Regions from separate parts of the Bacillus sp. AK128 genome, predicted to be linked through region 2. Evidence: riboswitches for the same ligand, from Rfam matches in the RefSeq annotation. Region 2 holds a riboswitch; each other region holds the start of a gene.
The links. A riboswitch is a leader RNA that binds a small molecule or an ion and turns the genes downstream of it on or off. The one in region 2 is predicted to bind S-adenosylmethionine.

Region 1 (4,290 bases), 470 kb from region 2:
AGACTGTTTGTATTTAAACATATTTTCTACAAAGTATTGAAAGTTTAAACCAAGCTAGTAAAAACATGCTCGATTTCTTTTGTATAGTTACCTTGTAAAACACCCTTTTCTGTAATAATTGCTGTAATTAGTTCATTTGGTGTCACATCAAATGCCGGATTAAAAACCTTTACTCCTTCAGGTGCTACTTGTTGTCCAAAGATATGGGTTATTTCTCTAGCATCTCTTTCCTCAATTGGAATCAGTTGCCCAGAGGATAAGGATGGATCAAAGGTTGATAAAGGAGCGGCTACATAAAACGGTATGTTAAATGCCTGCGCTAAGAGAGCGAGATTGAATGTTCCAATCTTATTAGCCGTATCACCATTAGCCGTGATCCGATCTGCCCCTACTATAATTGCATTGATTCCCTTAGTTGCAATGGTATGCGCCGCCATATTATCTGTAATTAAGGTAACATCTACATCTGCCTGCATGAGCTCCCAAGTGGTTAGTCGTGCTCCTTGTAAGACTGGGCGGGTTTCTGATGCAAACACCTGTAGGTTTTTCCCGACGTCTTTTGCAAGATAGAAAGGAGCTAATGCCGTTCCATAGCGTGCTGTAGCAATAGAGCCTGCATTACAGATGGTTAATATTTTGTCGCCATCTTTAAACAACTCAAGGGCATGAAGGCCAATTTGACGACAAACCTCCTCATCCTCAGCCTGAATCTGAATCGCTTCATGAGTAAGAATTGTTTTTGCTTCCATTACAGAAATTGCTCGTTCTGCTTTACGAACTAATCGCTCTAATGCCCAAGCTAAATTCACAGCTGTAGGTCGTGAACTCGCTAGATATTCACGATCTTTATTTAATCTTTCATGAAAATTAACTAGGTTGTCCTCTTCATAGCTATTTGCAGCTAATGCTAATCCAAAAGCAGCTGTTATCCCAATCGCTGGTGCACCTCTTACTTTAAGGGTAAAAATAGCATCAAAAACATCTTTAATCGTTGTTAATTCAATATACTCTGTTTCTAGTGGAAGCTTTTGTTGATCAAGTAAGAAAATATGATCATCTTTCCATTGAACAGATTGTGGGATTGTAAAAGAATTAGTCATGCTGTAGTACACCCCTTACTGTTTGTAGTAGATCTTCAATCGTAGCAATTTTTGAACGGTTACTAATTAGATGTTGACCTAAGGCAATCGCATGTTTCTTTGCTGTAATTCTTTGTTGTTTATTTTCAATATTATCTAGATCTGCCACATGTGCTAAGCCGATTGTCCGTCTAATTAGTTCACAACCTGCAAATCCAATTGAATCTTCAAAAATTTCCTTTAATGTATAGTCAAGGTACCCAGGTGTTTGGGTGAAAATTTCCTTGCTTTCAGTATTCCATAAGGCTGAGAAATGTTCCTTGAAGACATTCCAGGTGATGGATACATGGTCAAATAATGCTTCGCGTTTTTCTGGTGTAACGGAGATTCCGTTTAATAATAGATTAGCTATGAACTGTCCAATGTCGAATCCAATTGGACCGTAAAATGCAAACTCGGGGTCAATCACCTTCGTTTCTTCTTGATTTGCAAAGATACTCCCAGTGTGTAAATCCCCATGTAAAAGGGCTTCCGCATTAGTTAAAAATTTCTTTTTTAGCTTTGCCACTTCTAGTTTAACCTCTGATTGATTCCATAAATCTTCGACTACTGAGGTTAGCTCTTCTTCAAAGTTATTCGTATCATGATTGAAAAATGGATCAGTGAAGACTAGGTCTTCAGTGATTTTACATAGTTCAGGATTAATAAATTCCCTTACTTGCTCTTTTTTTACCTTTTGATCTAACGCGAAGTCAGATGTATAGAATAATGTTTTTGCCATATAGATTCCAATATGTTTGGACATGAGAGGGTATTGATTTCCTTCAATCAACCCTTTTCTGGAAATTTCGAGATGAGATAAGTCTTCCATAACTGTAATGGCTAATTCTTCATCTGTATAAAAAACAACCGGAACAAGTTCAGGAACAAATTTTGCTGCAACCTGTAAAGCATTTGCCTCAATTTTATTTCGTTGTAAAGTTAAAGGCCAGCTCTCCCCAACAACCTTAGCGTAAGGTAGCGCTTGTTTGATAATGATACTTTTATGATTTATTTGATCCTTGATATGAAAAACTAGATTTAGATTACCGTCTCCAATTTCTTGGCAGGTTAATGCTGCATCCCCATTGAATAAATTCAATTTCAACGCGAGTGTAATAGCGGAACTCTCCGTTAACGGTTCATATGTAGTCGTATTTGATATAGTCATGAATCATTACTCCCTTCTAAGATCAAACATATAAAAAGCCTCTTTCAATAAAGAAAGAGGCTTGAAGTCATAGCTTCGCACCTCTTATCTACCAGAATAATCTTCTGTTGGATGTAGCACCGTGCCTTACAAGAGAATAACTATAGCTTACGTTATTGTTATTCTTTTGGCGCTCTTCTATACTTTCTTGCGCCCCATTTTACAATGGTATTACGGTCGGTTGCTGCAGCTTCATAGGGCCATTTCCCTCAGCCAACTCTTGATAAGAGAATATATCATTTAAATTTAATTGTCTTTATTTTCATACTCGGTGTTCATAATAACAAGCCTTTTATTTGCTTGTCAATAAAAATATCATCTTAGTAATGCTCTGGACGTCGATCAGAGAAAATAGGAATCTGTTTTCTAACAGCATGAACTTTTTCTGTATTGATTTCACCTGTAAGGATGGTTTCGTCTTCTGTAGCTTCAACAATGATTTCTCCCCAAGGGTCAATAATCATAGAATGACCAACAAACTCATTTTTAGGATCCTTCCCAGCGCGGTTGCAAGCAACTACGTAGCACTGATTCTCAATAGCACGACTGATTAATAAAGAGCGCCAATGAGCGAGACGAGGGAAAGGCCATTCTGCAACAACAAAGACGACTTCTGCTCCTTTTGATGTATGTTTACGAATCCATTCAGGAAAACGAATATCGTAGCAAATAAAGCCCGCGCAGGTAATGTCTTGAAGCTTAAACAACCCTTCGTCGTTTCCTGCTTGTAAATAATGATGTTCATCCATCAATTTAAACAGGTGTAATTTACTATATTCATTGACGAGGTCACCTTGATTATTAACAATGAACATCGTATTATAAACGCCTTGATGCGTCCTTTTAGCAATTGAGCCACCCACGATGTGAACATTCTTGTCTTTGGCGAGTTCACTTAAAAATGAAAGAGTGGTTTGTCCGTCATGATCGGCAATCTCGTCTAATCTAGTAAGGTCATATCCTGTAGTCCAAAGCTCTGGTAGGACAATGATGTCTGGTGAATCCAGAACCGCTTCTTCAATTTTCTCCCTCATATGTTTAAAATTCAATTCAGGATTTCCAAATGCAATATCAAATTGGATGCAGCTTATTTTTAGATTCAAAAGACATCTACTCCTTAAAAAAATTACTTTACATATTGTCACTAACAATATAATATTTTTCACTGTAATTTCAATATATATTTTTAGATTTGGCTGTTAAAGAACATTGTTGATTTTTTGTACTGTTGATTAAAGTAGAAGGACGCGAGATTCCTGCAACGAAAACCAACAACAATCTATACAGAGCCTAAATTTAAATGAATTTCATTTTTGAATAATGATAAGTTAAGATTAACATATTACGTTACATAAAGGAGATTACCATGAGAACGTTCGAACAATCTGACATTCTAAAAAAATTACCTACTCAATTCTTTGCTACGCTTGTTGGTAAGGTTAATAAAGTAGTGGAGCAAGGCCATGATGTAATTAACTTGGGGCAAGGTAATCCAGATCAACCGACCTCAGCACATATAGTGAAATCCATGCAAGAAGCAGTTACGAATCCTGCTCACCATAAATATTCACAGTTTAGAGGGCAAAAATTTCTAAAGGAAGCAATTGTAACTTATTATGAGCGCGAGTACGGCGTTACTTTAGACCCGGAAAAACAGGTAGCTATTTTATTTGGTGGAAAGGCTGGTCTTGTTGAAGTTCCTCAGTGTTTGTTGAATGAGGGTGACGTTGCCTTAGTACCAGACCCAGGATATCCAGATTATTGGTCTGGAGTGGAGTTGGCAAAGGCACGAATGGAATTAATGCCTCTTAAAGTAGAAAATCAGTTTCTACCAAACTATAGTGAGCTTAACCCAGCGATTTTAGAACAGGCAAAGTTAATGTTCTTGAATTATCCTAATAACCCAACTGGTGCTGTTGCAACAAAGGAATTTTTTGAGGAAACGGTTCAATTAGCAAACCA
Region 2 (4,290 bases):
TCAAGAAATTCTCGGGGGACAGTATGGTGAAATTTCTGTTATGATGCAATACTTATTTCAAGGTTTCAACGGTCGTGCTGATGCAAAATATCGTGATCTATTATTAGATATTGGTGCAGAGGAAATGGCGCATGTTGAAATGCTTGCAACGATGATTGCACGTCTTTTAGATGGGGCTCCGTTAGAGGATCAACAAGCTGCTTATAATAATAATCCAGCAGTGGCTGCAATTATGGGCGGAATGAACCCACAACATGCTATTGTCTCTGGATTAGGTGCAATGCCAGTTGATAGTGTTGGGAATAGATGGACTGCTGCATATATTGGTGCAAGTGGAAATCTTTTAGCTGATTTTAGAGCAAACTTGACATCTGAATCTCAAGGGCGTCTTCAAGCTGTAAGATTATATGAGATAGCTGAGGATCCTGGTGTAAAGGATATGCTTTCTTTCCTAATTGCTCGTGATACTGCGCACCAAAATATATGGAAGGCAGCGATTGCTGAGCTTGAAGCACGTGAAGGTGATATTGTTGTCCCAACAACCTTCCCGCGTGAGCTTGAAAAGCAAGCTGTATCCTATGACTTTTACAATCTATCACGCGGAGAAGCAAGCAGTAAAGGTAGATTTGCCCAAGGACCAGCTCCTGATGGTCGTGGCGTGTTTAATTATGTATCACAACCAGTTCCTTTTGGACCAAAGGCTAGTTTAACCCCTGCGCCACTTTATGTTCATGATACTTTACCGCATCCACTTCCGCCAAACCTTATGTAAGTAAATGAAAGGCTGCAGCTCATTGTTGCAGTCTTTTTTTAGTGATAAAATAAAAGAATGATAGTCATCTATTTTCTAGAAAGCCGTGATCCAGTGAAAAAATTACTCCCATTTTTTGAAACACTTTTAATTGCATGTATTGGTGGTCTACTGTTTACTTTTCTACAGCTACCTTTAGCCTGGATGCTCGGTTCCCTGCTGGCTGTAGTTATTTGGAAGCTCTTGCTTAAGCGGGAGATAAAAAGTCTACCAGTAACTAGAAATGGTGCTTTAGTAGTCATTGGTTACATGCTTGGGATTGCATTTACATATGATACGCTTTTACAAATGTTAAAAATGTTACCTGCAATGCTGACAACAACCATCTTATTGATTGGTTTTTCTCTCTTAGTCTCTATATTTATTTCAAGATTTATTGGAATCAACTTTAAGACTGCTTTTATCGGAATGATGCCTGGAGGATTTTCACAAATGGTGTTATTAGGCGAAGAAATTGATGATGTGGATGTCACAAGTGTTACTCTTTTTCAGTTAATACGTCTTCTTTCAGTAATCTACCTAGTACCAGCCATTGTTCGAATTGATTGGTTTAGTGGACCACTTACCACTCTAAACACTGTGGAATCTTCAATAAAAACGAGTACTGTAATGGAAATAACACTCTTTATAGCTGTAACAGGACTATCATCGCTCCTTGCCGTGAAAGGGAGACTTCCTACACCTTACTTAGTAGGTCCTATTATTGGTTGTGCTGTTTTAGTCGTTTTTGGTTTAACTCCATTTCCAATTCCAGAGTTATTACTTATTGCTGCTCAAATCTTCCTAGGAATTCATATTGGAAAAATGGTTGATCCTAATAAGTTGAAAAACTGGAAACGGTTTGGTACAGGAGCTATTATATCCTGTTTAATCTTACTCCTTTCTACCGTGTTAATTGCAGGCTTATTACAGTGGGTGTATCCAATCTCACTTGGCACAGCCTTTTTAAGTACCGCTCCAGGTGGCATAGCCGAAATGGGACTAACTGCAAAAGCGATTGGAGCAGATTTATCAATTGTAACTGGTTTCCAGCTATTTCGTATCTTCTTTATTCTATTTTTAGTTCCGCCTTTAGTGGCATGGGTCTTTCGAAAACAACATACACTTGGAAAATAATTGACACCTTACCATTAAAGTCAACTGCCGTTTTTTCTGAAAACATGCTAGTATGATAACGGCAGGAGGGGACTAATCATGATTATTGACTTCATACAAGCTAAGTCAAAAAAAGAAAATACAAGGTCTATGTTAGAAGAACAGGCCATTCAACTACTGATAATAAAGACGGAGATTACATTCTGGATTCATATGCTTTCTTATTTAACCCATTCATTGGGTTATGCAATCCAACATGAAAAAAACAAGCGGGAACTAAAGCTCCTTCAAAAGGAATATCATGTTCTCCAAGATCTTACAGAAAAGATGCTTGTCTTTAATGGATTTAATGAGAATGAATCCACAGAAGAAGGCATTCAATTCTATTTAACATATGAAGAAATGATTATCCTAGAAGGACAATTAGAGTTGTTCAGGGATATTTGTGAACATAAACAAGATAGGGAGTATATGGAGATTACAGAAAAGTACCTGCAAACATTTTATCAAGTGCTTGAAGGTCAAGCAGAGATTGTTGATGGAATGACAAATCTTATGATCAAGCTTGCATTAGATAAACAATAAGCTTTTTGAATTGACAGATATTTTCATATACGATAAATTTAATATATAAAATTAAATAGCAAAATATTTTACTTATCAAGAGTGGGGGAGGAACTTGGTCCTAAGAACCCACGGCAACCATTTATTAATATTTAATAAAACGGTGCCAAATCCAACAGACTTTTGGTCTGGCAGATAAGAAAGAGTATAGTTTAATATGTACACAAACCTCTTTCTATATATCGAAAGGGGTTTTTTTATTTTATTACTATAAATAAAGAAGTGCTAGGGGGAGAATAGTTGGAAAACAGAGGAAATACCGATACAAATTTTGAGGATATACTCCAACAAGCAAGAAAACTTGCAGCTATTTTTGATAACAGAGCTGGTCAAATGGATGAGGGGGACTGCCTTCTTGCTAATCTTGAGGATTTAAAAAAAGAAAACTTTTTGGCGCTCACAGTACCTCAAAAATATGGAGGTACTGGTTTAAATCTATATCAATTCCTTCAAATTCAAGAAATATTAGCCCAAGGTGATGGAGCAACTGCCTTATCAATTGGTTGGCATTTAGGTTGCATTCTAGAAAATGCAGAAAGTCATTCTTGGAATGAATTAATGTTTGAAAAGCTTTGTCGACTAATCGTACAGTCTAAGGCATTATTCAATGTTGCGGCTACTGAAAGGGCGACAGGAAGTCCTTCTAGGGGAGGACTGCCTACTACTACTGCAACTAAAGACGGTAATCAGTGGGTTATTAACGGGGAGAAAGCTTTTACTTCAATGGCAATTGCACTTGATTATTCCATTGTAACTGCTCAAATCGAGCAAACCGGACAGCGTGGAATGTTTCTAATTGATCACCGGTTAGAAGGTGTCTCAATCGAAGAAACTTGGGATAGTATTTCCATGAAGGGTACAAAAAGTGATGATTTAATTTTAAGTAATGTTCGAATTGAGGAAGATTCACTTATAAGTCAGGAGGGTGGTACCAACCTGCCAAAAGGTTGGTATCTGCAGATTCCTACCGTATACTTAGGTATTGCAACAGCGGCAAGAGATTATGCTGTTTCATTTGCAAGAGAGTATCAACCCAATACATTACCTGGTCCTATTGCTGAAGTGCCTGAGGTCCAACGAAAGGTTGGCGAAATGGAGTTGGAGTTATTTAAGGCAAGAGAACTGATTTATTCGGTTGCGCTAAAATGGGTTAATGATCCCGAGGGTAGGGCGTCATTAGCTCATGAACTGGCTGCTGTTAAACATATTGCTACCAATAGCGCTAATTCTATAGTTGATTTAGCAATGAGGATTGTGGGAGCTAGAAGCTTGTCAGAAAAGAATCCATTACAACGATATTTTCGAGATGTTCGTGCAGGTTTACACAATCCACCTGCAGACGATGCAATTGTTTATATGCTGGGGAAAAGAAGGATATCAATTGAAAAATAGATCGTAAATAAAAAAATCAGGAGAGAGCTCTCCTGATTTTTGTTTATTGCATTCCAGTTTTAACTGCTGATGCCACTTGCACGGTACGTTTTGCTTGGTGTTTAACCGCATCTTCAACATTTTCAACCATCTTACCTTCTTGGTTAATGGTAACTGATGTTCCATAAGGGTTTCCACCAGCAGCAAAGAGTGATGGGTCTGTATAACCTGGTGCGGCAATAATAGCACCCCAGTGGTACATAGATGTGTAAATGGAAAGAATAGTTGCTTCTTGACCGCCATGTGGGTTAGCTGCAGATGTCATTGCACTTACCACCTTATTAGCAAGTTTGCCATTAAACCATAATCCACCTGTTGTATCAATGAAT
Region 3 (4,290 bases), 1.9 Mb from region 2:
AATCTTCAAGTGGATTTAATCCAGCGTCAATTGCATAGTTTGTGTTAATTAGAACCGCGTCACCTTCGTCATTGTTATAAACTTGTGGAAGAAGACCAGCTTCAACATCAGCTTGGAATTCAATGTTCTTTGGGTTTTCTACAATATCATCTACAGTAGCAGCTGTTGTATCAATACCTTCTTTTAACGTAATTAATCCTTTGTCTTGAAGCATAGTTAAAATACGTCCGTGGTCAGCTACTGCATTACTCATGATAATCGTAGCACCTTCAGGTAAATCTTCTAAGCTTTTGTGCTTTTTAGAGTAAACTCCAATTGGCTCAATGTGGATTCCACCAGCATTTACAAAATCGTAGTTATCATTTTCAGACATTTGAAGCTCTAAGTAAGGAATGTGTTGGAAGTAGTTCGCATCAATCTCTTCATCAGCAAGTGCCTTGTTTGGTAATACATAGTCCTGGAATGGAATGATTTCTAACTCGATACCTTGTTCAGCAAGAATTGGCTTTGCTTGTTCTAAAATAACAGCGTGAGGAACGTTTGAAGCCCCAACTACCAATTCCTTTACTTCTGTATTCTCAGTAGCTTCTGTGTTTTCTTCAGTTGCATCTGCACCTTGTGTTGTTTCTTCTTCTTGACCACCTGTACCACAAGCAGCGAGTGTTAGTACTAAAGCAAATAGAATAAACCCTAAAATCTTTTTCATGTTATAATCTTCTCCTTTTTGTATGTTTTATCGTTTATCAAGCATTGAAGTTACTCGATCTCCAATGAATTGAATAATGAATACAATCACTAAAATAATGACCGTGGACATGAACGTGACATCACCTTGGGAACGTTGGAAGCCCTCTAAAAATGCTAAATTCCCAAGTCCGCCTGCGCCTACGACACCTGCCATGGCTGTGTACCCTACTAATGCAATGGCCGTTACGGTAATTCCAGAAACTAGAGCTGGCATAGACTCTGGTAATAAAACCTTCCAAATAATCGTCCATGTTGTTGCACCCATTGCTCTTGAAGCTTCAATCACACCCTTATTAATTTCGCGAAGGGCAATTTCTACCATTCTTCCATAGAAAGGGGCTGCCCCAATAATGAGTGCAGGTAATGCTGCATTGGAACCAAGCATTGTGCCCACAATAAATTTCGCAAATGGAATTAATAATATAATTAGAATGATAAAGGGTATTGATCTAAAAATATTTACGAATGCTGCGACGATTGAATTGACAGCTGCATTCTCCCATAGATTTCCCTTAGCAGTTAGGAATAATAACAATCCAAGTATAATTCCCAATATAAATGTTGCGAGCACAGATATAGCCGTCATATAAAGGGTTTCTAGTGTTGCTTCTAGCATTCGATCCCAGTTAACATTTGGAAATAGCTGTTCAATCATTCGAAATCACCTCCACATCAACGGCTTGATCTCGAATATATTGAATGACCTTCTCAATCTCTTCATCCGTGCCATCAACATGAACAAATAATGTACCGTATGAACCGGTTTGAAGATGAGCAATTTTACCTTGAAGGATATTAACTGTAATCGAAAAATTCCTAATGACGTTGGTGATTAAAGGTTGTTCGGTTTCTTCTCCAACAAACGTTAATTGAATCACTTTTCCATTTGGATATTTTTCGAGTAGATGCTCAGCAGTTTCATGCGTTTCCTCAGGTTCTGTTAACTGACCAACAAATCGTCTTGTTATTTCCTCTTGAGGATTTTTGAACACCGAGAGCACATCACCTTGTTCAACAACCTGACCATTTTCCATAACAGCAACACGGTGACAAATTTTCCTGATCACATGCATTTCATGAGTAATCAGAATAATCGTCAAACCAAGTCGCTCATTGATATCCACAAGCAAATCAAGAATGGAATCGGTTGTTTGTGGATCAAGGGCAGATGTTGCTTCATCACACAAAAGTACCTTTGGATTATTAGCTAAAGCTCGAGCAATACCTACTCGTTGTTTTTGCCCACCACTTAGCTCTGAAGGATAGGCATCCTCTCTGCCTTTTAGTCCTACTAGCTCAATTAATTCCTCTACACGTTTTCGTTGCTCACTTTTTCGAACACCCGAAATTTCAAGAGGAAAGGCTATATTATCTCGGACCGTTCGGGACCAAAGTAAATTAAAATGCTGAAAGATCATACCCGTTTCCTGGCGAGCTTTCCTTAATTCTCGTCCTTGAATCTTTGCCATATCTCGCCCAGCGACTATAACAGATCCTTCTGTTGGCTTTTCCAACTGATTAAACATTCGGATAAGTGTACTTTTACCTGCGCCACTATAGCCAATCACCCCAAAGATTTCCCCTTGATTAATGTCAAGATTAATCCCATTTACTGCAGTGACCGGTCCACTCTTCGATGAAAAAACCTTTTTAACATCCTTTAACGTAATCATGCTACTCACCTCTTTCATATCTGAGTTGTCCTACCCATTTACTCTGAATTCATTCAATAGATATAGTGTTAGCTTTGATCAGATGAATTTAATTTATAAGTATTGATGGCCAATAAAAAAACCTTCCTGCAGATAAGCAGAAAGGAACAGATCAAGTTTCCTTTCTCTCATCTCCCAAAGCAAATACTTAAGCTTTGCAGGAATTGGCACCATTTCAACAGTTAAGTTGACGGTTGCCGGGTTTCATAGGGCCTAGTCCCTCCACCACTCTGGATAAGAGTTGTATAAATTTTTATTCATTCACTAACCATCTATTGTCGAAGCCTGTCAGACTCTCTTAGAATTTTTGATTATGAAAGAGATTTTAGCATGATAAAAATTATGCGTCAATCATTTTGTTCACAGATAAATCATACACTTACATTTAGTTTTTCAATTTCCTGCGACTTCAGTATTCGACGGAGAATTTTCCCGCTAATTGGCGTTTTAGGGAGTTCCTCTATTACTTCTATTTCTCTTGGCATCGCATGAGCAGCAAGTTTAAATCGAACAAATGTCTGAATATCTTTCAATAGCTCAGCTGATTCTTCATACCCATCTGTTAACACGATAAATGCCTTTACAATTTCACCACGGAGTTGATCTGGTTTTCCAATAACGGCTGCTTCTACAACGGCAGGATGCTCAATTAACTTGCTCTCCACTTCAAATGGTCCAATTCTTTCTCCAGAAGAATTGATCATATCATCATTTCTACCTTGGAAAAATACATAGCCATCCTCATCCATTCGAGCTAGGTCACCTGAAACATACCAATCGTTTATAAAGTATGAATGGTACTTTTCTTCATTCTTCCAAATCTCCTTCATCATGGAAGGCCAGCCCTTCTTAATGGCAAGAAGTCCAAACTCTCCTCGCTTCACCTCATTACCTTCTAAATCAATAATACCTGCCGTAATCCCTGGTAGAGGTCTTCCCATAGATCCAGGCTTAATCACAGCAGTTGGTAAGTTTACAATCAGCTGAGCACCTGTCTCTGTCATCCACCAAGTATCGTGAATTCTTACCCCAAACGCTTCTTGTCCCCATGTAATGACCTCTGGATTTAGAGGCTCTCCTACGCTTAGAACGTGTCTTAATGAAGAAAGATTATAATCCTTAATTCGATCGGTATCATTCATTAATAAACGAAATGCTGTAGGAGCACTGTACCAAACTGTGACACCAGTATCCTCAATTGCTTGGAACCACTCTTCCGCTTTAAAACGCCCACCATGAACCACAATGGTTGTACGATTTAACCATGGAGCAAAGATCCCATAAGAGCTCCCTGTTACCCAGCCGGGATGGGCCGTACACCAGTACACATCATCTTCCTGTAGATCTAACACCCATTTCCCCGTTTGATACTGCTGAATCATGACCCGATGAGCATGTAAAACACCTTTAGGTTTTCCTGTTGAGCCCGACGTGTAGTGAATAATCATGCCATCATTTAGACCTAGCCATTCCACTGCCTCTCCTTCAAAAGAGGAATTAGCCAGCAATCTTGGGATGGATTTTGCAATCGGATGGTCCAAATCATCTGTTATATAAATGGAACGTAACTCCGGAAGCTTTTCAACTGGAACTCGTTCAAGTAACTCAGCATTTGTTAAAAGAACAGATGCCTCACAGTCATACATCCTGTCATAAACCGCATCTTCCATGAACGCTTCAAACAATGGTCCTACAATCGCTCCTACCTTTATGACAGCTAGGACAGCAATATAGCCCTCTGGATTTTTCGGTAAGAATGTGAAAACGCGGTCTCCTTTTTTTACTCCCTGCGCCTTGAGCAAGTGGGCCCATTCATCGGTTCTTCTCTTCA

Region 1: another riboswitch for S-adenosylmethionine. It lies ahead of mtnK (S-methyl-5-thioribose kinase); the one in region 2 lies ahead of M1D60_RS13205 (acyl-CoA dehydrogenase family protein).
Region 3: another riboswitch for S-adenosylmethionine. It lies ahead of M1D60_RS03265 (methionine ABC transporter ATP-binding protein); the one in region 2 lies ahead of M1D60_RS13205 (acyl-CoA dehydrogenase family protein).

Annotation. Positions count from the first base shown of each region.
Region 1 is NZ_CP096379.1:3,126,617-3,130,906, reverse strand. Features, by position in the region: gene mtnA (S-methyl-5-thioribose-1-phosphate isomerase) at 45-1,100, opposite strand; gene mtnK (S-methyl-5-thioribose kinase) at 1,093-2,289, opposite strand; SAM riboswitch class I at 2,371-2,558, opposite strand; gene M1D60_RS15675 (carbon-nitrogen family hydrolase) at 2,649-3,494, opposite strand; gene M1D60_RS15670 (aminotransferase class I/II-fold pyridoxal phosphate-dependent enzyme) at 3,695-4,290, shown strand, end outside.
Region 2 is NZ_CP096379.1:2,658,827-2,663,116, reverse strand. Features, by position in the region: gene M1D60_RS13220 (manganese catalase family protein) at 1-772, shown strand, start outside; gene M1D60_RS13215 (AbrB family transcriptional regulator) at 866-1,927, shown strand; gene M1D60_RS13210 (hypothetical protein) at 2,006-2,491, shown strand; SAM riboswitch class I at 2,561-2,672, shown strand; gene M1D60_RS13205 (acyl-CoA dehydrogenase family protein) at 2,771-3,922, shown strand; gene wrbA (NAD(P)H:quinone oxidoreductase) at 3,966-4,290, opposite strand, start outside.
Region 3 is NZ_CP096379.1:729,297-733,586, reverse strand. Features, by position in the region: gene M1D60_RS03275 (MetQ/NlpA family ABC transporter substrate-binding protein) at 1-706, opposite strand, end outside; gene M1D60_RS03270 (methionine ABC transporter permease) at 734-1,402, opposite strand; gene M1D60_RS03265 (methionine ABC transporter ATP-binding protein) at 1,395-2,420, opposite strand; SAM riboswitch class I at 2,585-2,700, opposite strand; gene acsA (acetate--CoA ligase) at 2,831-4,290, opposite strand, start outside.